Nitrosospira lacus: one gene and its partner. The protein of the gene in region 1 interacts with the protein of each later gene in a pairwise test. Links are inferred from orthologs where the notes say so. Each region holds a gene or a part of one and is shown in the gene's direction. Other genes may lie near its edges. The genes, in order: rlmN and ftsZ.

Region 1 (3,274 bases):
ATCAGTTGCCTGGCCGGCCGGAGATCGTGCGGGGCAAAGGCTCGGCGCAGGCCTGGACGATCAGCCGTTCCGATGGCGTGACGCTGGCGATGGTGTCCGCGCGGGATGCGGCCTCGCTCACTGCGCTGATACGGCCTCTGCCGCACTACGGCCGTCAGAGTTATGTCATTTTTGAGGGAGCCAAGGCGATCGGGCGGGGCGCGTGGCCCACACGTGCGCAGGTGTTGAAGCTCGATTGAAGGTATCGCAAGAATGCCTGAAACTGTACGCAAGCTTACCGTGAAAATCATTACGTAACCGAGCGGTCGTGCATTTCTCGGCTCAAAGCCCGGTCAACACCGGGCTTTTTGCTTTTTCCGACTTCGGAATCGGTTTTTTTGTTAAAATACAAAAAGGAACCTCTGAATAAGTCCCATATGGGCGTCCCTTCAGTTGCGGCAAGTTGGGTGCTCATTGCGTTGCGCGCTTCGCTTTGGTATCGCAGGTCAAATTACGACTCGTGCTACCTTCGTGACGTGCCTTGTGATCCTTCCGATTTTGCCGCAGCGCGCTCGACGGAGGACTTATTCAGAGGTTTTTTCATTTCTTAATTTAGTGGAGTGTTTGATGGCTGTCGAAAGAACATTGTCTATTATCAAGCCGGATGCGGTGGCTAAAAACGTGATTGGAGAAATCTATTCCCGTTTTGAAACCAGCGGACTGAAAGTAATTGCAGCCCGCATGCTGCATCTTTCACAGGCGGAGGCCGAGGGCTTTTACGCTGTGCATCGCAGCCGCCCATTTTTTAGTGATCTGGTGAAATTCATGATTTCCGGGCCTGTCATGGTGCAGGTGCTCGAAGGCGAAGACGCGATCAGGAAGAACCGGGACCTGATGGGTGCAACCGACCCAAAAAAAGCGGAAAAAGGAACCATTCGCGCAGATTTTGCCGACAGTATAGATGCCAACGCCGTGCATGGTTCCGATGCGCCGGAAACCGCGGCGGTTGAAATTGCCTATTATTTTCCGGCGCTGAACATTTATTCCAGATAAGAATGGTTTCTAGTTCAACATCATGAGTGTCAACCTGCTGGATTTTGATGCGAATGCTCTTGCCGGTTTCTGTGCTGAAATAGGTGAGAAGCCATTTCGTGCCAAGCAGTTGCTGCGCTGGATACACCGGTTCGGCGAGGCCGATTTCGCGAGTATGAGTGATTTGGCGAAGGGATTGCGGGACAAGCTTTCCACAGGCGCGGTGATTGAGCCTCCCAAGGTAATCAGCGATCATATCGCCGCGGACGGCACCCGAAAGTGGCTGTTGTCAGTAGGTGCGGGTAATGGCATCGAGACTGTTTTCATACCCGAAACCAGTCGCGGCACACTATGTATTTCCAGCCAGGTGGGTTGTGCGCTGGCATGTACCTTTTGCTCCACCGGCAGGCAGGGATTTAATCGCAATCTGACGGTTGCGGAAATCATCGGCCAGTTGTGGTGGGCGAATAAAACGCTGGCGGGAGCCTCCGCTGGCAAGTCCATCACGGAACTTGAGGGGATCGCGAGCGGTCAGAAAGGTGTGAGTCCTCCAAGCCACCCCAATTTTCAGAACCATAGTCGTGCCGTCACGAATGTAGTCATGATGGGTATGGGCGAGCCACTGGCCAATTTTGAGAACGTGGTGACCGCGCTCCATCTGATGCTGGATGGCAATGCCTATGGGCTGTCGCGGCGGCGCGTGACGGTGAGTACTTCGGGCCTGGTTCCGGCGATGGACCGGCTGCGGGAACGTTGCCCGGTGGCGCTTGCGGTGTCGCTGCATGCGTCGAACGATGCGCTGCGTGACGAGCTGGTGCCCATTAACAAGAAATATCCGATCAGGGAATTGCTGGCGGCCTGCCAGCGCTACCTTCAGTCCGCACCGCGGGATTTCATCACTTTTGAATATGTCATGCTGGATGGTGTCAATGACAGCTTGGCCCATGCGCGTGAATTGGTCCAACTGGTACGGGATACGCCTTGTAAATTCAATCTGATCCCGTTTAATCCTTTTCCCAATTCGGGGTACAGGCGCTCATCGCAGGAGGCGGTGCATCGCTTCCGCGATGTGCTGATGCAGGCTGGATTGATAACGACCGTGCGCAAGACCCGCGGTGACGATATTGCCGCTGCCTGCGGGCAACTCGCCGGAAAAGTGCATGACAAGACCCGGCGGACTAGCCGCGCAATTGTGGAAGCGGCGAGATGAAGCAAAGACGGATGGATATCTTCACAGTGCCATTGGCCCCGTGCATGTCATGGAAACAGTTTCCGAATTCCAAACAGGCATTGGCGCTGCATGATCGCGGATTCGAGTAATGAACGCCACTGACAGCAACAGCGGTGCCGGCCATGGTGCGGAAGCGGGCCAGGCCGAGGTAGGAACAGGCGTGGGGCACGAATTTCGCGCTGTGCGGCTGGCGCGCGGAATGAATATTGAAGACGTAGCACGACAGCTGCGGTTATCGGTGCGACAGGTTACGGCGCTGGAGCAGGATGATTACGACAATCTTGCAAGCGGAACATTTTTGCGCGGCTTCGTACGGAACTACGCCAAGCTGTTGCAGATGGATGCTGGACCGTTATTGCAGCGGCTGGAGCAATCGCTTCCGCCCACTCCTGCCCCAACCATCTCGTATCAGACCGAGGGCATCCCTTTTCCCTCAAATCAGGGAGGCGGGAAACGTAATCTGATCATTGCGGGAGTGGCCATTCTGGTGCTGCTGCTGATTTTTGAAATTTATGATGGCAGCGAAGGCAATAAAGGGAAGCAACCGCAACCGGAGGTGAAAACGGAAACCCGAACCGGGGCTGACCGGGCTGACGCGCTACCTCAAAATCAACCGCCATCCGCAAAAACGACCGGCGACACGGGGGCATCCACTGACAAAGCCGTGGTAGCTGAACAAAAACGCGAAGTGCCCGCTCCTCTTCCTGTTCCCATTCCTGCTGCGCCGCTCGCACCGCAAGGTGCGCCAGCGGTCATCGTCCCTGAAGCGGCAAGCGTCCCTGCCCGTGAATCAGTGAATATTGCCGCTCCTGAACCGGCAAGCAGCGGAGATGTTCTTCGTCTCGTATTTGAGGGAGAATCATGGACTGAAGTCAGGGATAATGGAGGCAGGCTGCTTCTTTCGCGGATTAATCCCCGAGGCACCGAGCAGGTGTTACACGGCAAGCCGCCATTCTCCCTTACGATAGGCAACGCCGCCGAAGTCAAGCTGGTCTACAATAACAAGCCGGTGGATCTGGCACCGTATACCAA
Region 2 (3,313 bases), 110 kb from region 1 along the record:
CATATCAAGAGTTTCAATTCCCATGGAATGGTCGCAATCAAGGACAAGGAAGTATCGCAGCTGGATGTCGAGCGCGTGATGGAAACCGCCAAGGCCGTGAATATTCTCAACGATCAGCAAGTTCTCCATGTCCTCAATCAGGAATTTATTATCGACGGGCAGGAGGATGTGCGTGAGCCTATCGGCATGAGCGGCGTACGGCTGGAGGTGAAAGTGCATATTGTTACCGGTGCGGTGTCCGCGGCGCAGAACATCATGAAATGCGTGCGCCGCTGCGGCCTGGAAGTGCGTGATCTGGTGTTGCAACCGCTGGCCTCGGCAATGGCCGTCCTATCGGAAGACGAGAAAGATCTGGGCGTATGTCTGGTGGACATCGGCGGGGGTACTACTGATATCGCGGTGTTCACGCATGGCGCGATTCGTCATACCGCCGTAATCCCGATTGCCGGTGACCAGATTACCAATGACATCGCGATGGCGTTGCGTACGCCGACCAAGGATGCCGAGGATATCAAGTGCCGCTACGGCTGCGCGTTGCGCGGCATGGCCGACCCGCGCGGAATGGTGGAAGTCGCGGGTGTGGGCGAGCGGGCCGCGCGCCAGCTTTCCCGCCAGACGCTGGCGGAAGTGATCGAGCCGCGCGTGGAAGAACTCTATTCCCTTGTGCAGGCGGAGTTGCGCCGCAGCGGTTTCGAGGAATTGCTTTCGTCCGGGATCGTCATCACCGGCGGCAGCAGCTCCCTGCATGGCATGGTGGAGCTGGGCGAGGAGATATTCCACATGCCGGTGCGGCTGGGATTGCCGCACTATCGCGGCGGATTGGCGGAAGTGGTGCTCACGCCGCGCTGTTCTACCGGCGTGGGGCTGATCATGGCCGGCATGGAGCAGTTTCAGCGGCATCAGCATACCAGGCTGCAGGGCAACTCATTCAAGCGGATTCTTGAAAGAATGAAGAGCTGGTTTCAAGGGAATTTTTGACAGCGGCGTAAAAAACAGGAGCCCGCATAAAGTTTAACTAACAATTTTTAAAGGAGAAGCGCCATGTTCGAAATAATGGATACACAAACTCAGGAAGCCGTTATCAAGGTCATTGGCATCGGCGGTTGCGGCGGCAATGCGGTGGACCACATGATTCAGAATGGGGTGCAAGGTGTCGAGTTCATTTCCGCCAATACCGATGCCCAGGCACTGAAGCGTAATCAAGCGCGTACCCAGTTGCAATTGGGATCCGCGATCACCAAGGGGCTGGGAGCGGGAGCCAATCCGGAAATCGGACGCGACGCCGCGATGGAAGACCGCGACCGCATCGCGGAACTGATTGAAGGCGCCGATATGCTCTTTGTCACCGCCGGGATGGGTGGCGGTACCGGTACCGGCGCCGCGCCGGTGGTGGCGCAGGTGGCGAAGGAATTGGATATTCTTACCGTGGCGGTGGTTACCAAACCCTTTTCCTTCGAAGGAAGACGCCTTAAAGCAGCGCAGGCCGGTATGGAAGCGCTGTCACAGCATGTCGATTCGTTGATCGTGATTCCCAATGACAAACTGATGGTGGTGCTGGGCGACGATGTCAGCATGCTGGATGCATTCAAGGCCGCCAATAATGTGCTGTATGGCGCCGTCGCGGGAATCGCGGAAGTGATCAATTGCCCGGGCTTGGTAAACGTTGATTTTGCTGACGTGAAAACCGTCATGTCGGAAATGGGTATGGCAATGATGGGTTCCGCAACTGCTGCAGGTGTCGAACGCGCGCGCGCAGCGGCGGAGCAGGCAGTGGCCAGCCCCCTGCTGGAAGATGTGAATCTCTCCGGCGCACGTGGCATACTGGTCAACATTACCGCCAGCTCGGGAATGAAAATGCGGGAAGTCCACGAAGTCATGAATACCATCAAGGGGTTTACCGCCGACGATGCCACCGTGATTGTCGGTACCGTGATCGACGAGAACATGCAGGACAACCTGCGGGTCACCATGGTGGCGACAGGCCTTGGCGGCGTGGGTAACCGCATGCAGCCCAAACCGCTGAGTGTGATTCACACACGCACCGGGACGGACAACATCATGTTCTCGGACACCGTGAACTGGAAGGAACTGGATGCTCCCGCCGCGATTCGTTCGAACAGGAGGCGCGATGCCACCGTGGAAGCCATGAAACAGTCGGGAGTGGATATGCTGGATATTCCGGCGTTTTTGAGGAAACAAGCGGATTAAGGATTTTGCAAGTTGGCTCCGGCTGGATCGGACAGCCGTCAGGTGCGGTCGAGTGTTAGCTTCAAAGCCGTCTTCACGTGTACGGCAACAGGCTGAATCTTGGCTGACAAAGACTTTTTCCATTCGTATGTATGCATAACGCATGCCTAATTCGACACAGGGGAGAACCAAAATGGCTCAATTCAAAAATTGTACCCTTGGGTATTCAAAGGACGATTCATTCGTATACTTCAACATAGCGGCATCTATCGATTTTCTGCCTCATGAGATGAATACACATTGGTTTTTAGACGTTACGTTCATGGAAAATGCCGATCTCTTGGATGATAAAATTGGTTCAAATGCTCGAACATTCCTTGCTAACAGGCTTCACAAGGATGTCAGCTTTAATTTTGCTTTCAAGTGGGAAGTGGTAAACACGGAGGTGATGAACGGAGAAGTTTACGCCAAGGTGCGTATTGTCCCACTTGAGGTGCCGCCACCATTTGTAAAAGATGAGATAGAGACCAACATGATATCTGTTGATGTGTAAATAAAGGTTAAAGCTAACCGGGGCGAGGCTCGAATTAAATGTCTTAGACTTTCGCCACAGGTGGAAATGTGACAGGAAGAGACGCTCAGGTGCTAAAAACGAAAAGCCACATACGAAGCGGCCCTAGCTTAAGCAATCTTGCGACGAAGTGTCATAAAGCCCAACAAGCCCAAACCGGCCAACAGCATGGCATAGGTTTCCGGTTCAGGCACGACAGCTATATTCAAGTTGACCGCTGCATTCTGAGCGCCCAAGTAGTTGCCGATGTCGCTCGGGGCGGGGTTTGAGTCACCATAGCCCAAAACCGGGTCTCTAATAAATTTTGCTTCATGAGTTTCCGGATCATACGCACCTATATAATTGTAGAATTCATAACGACGAATCACCGATTCTGCATTCACTCCGACCGGAGCATCCCCTCCATTATCCAATATGCCGACATCGGGATTCTTGTTATCTATCTGCAATAATGCCCACTCGACTTCGGTATGGTTTTCGACCTCCTTGATTTTGGAATTGTCGCCCACCAGCTCTTCCAGACCAACCGGAGCATCAAACTCTGTTGTAAAAACC

The links.
Region 2: the proteins of rlmN (region 1) and ftsZ interact in binary tests that used the Escherichia coli proteins (3 or more experiments, as listed by UniProt). The link is inferred for Nitrosospira lacus from one-to-one orthologs.

What each region holds. Positions count from the first base shown.
Region 1 is NZ_CP021106.3:60,443-63,716, reverse strand. What follows is about bases 188-3,137. They hold rlmN (23S rRNA (adenine(2503)-C(2))-methyltransferase RlmN), read left to right. Parts: upstream 188-1,054; coding sequence 1,055-2,221; downstream 2,222-3,137. Other genes in these bases: EBAPG3_RS00260 (RodZ domain-containing protein), read left to right, coding at 2,331-3,137; ndk (nucleoside-diphosphate kinase), read left to right, coding at 607-1,032; EBAPG3_RS00275 (M1 family metallopeptidase), read left to right, coding at 188-239. In the rest of the region: more of EBAPG3_RS00275, read left to right, coding at 1-187; more of EBAPG3_RS00260, read left to right, coding at 3,138-3,274.
Region 2 is NZ_CP021106.3:175,288-178,600, reverse strand. What follows is about bases 136-3,124. They hold ftsZ (cell division protein FtsZ), read left to right. Parts: upstream 136-1,041; coding sequence 1,042-2,208; downstream 2,209-3,124. Other genes in these bases: EBAPG3_RS00785 (PEP-CTERM sorting domain-containing protein), read right to left, coding at 2,869-3,124; EBAPG3_RS00790 (hypothetical protein), read left to right, coding at 2,381-2,740; ftsA (cell division protein FtsA), read left to right, coding at 136-978. Also shown: more of ftsA, read left to right, coding at 1-135; more of EBAPG3_RS00785, read right to left, coding at 3,125-3,313. UniProt on the Escherichia coli protein: Essential cell division protein that forms a contractile ring structure (Z ring) at the future cell division site. The regulation of the ring assembly controls the timing and the location of cell division.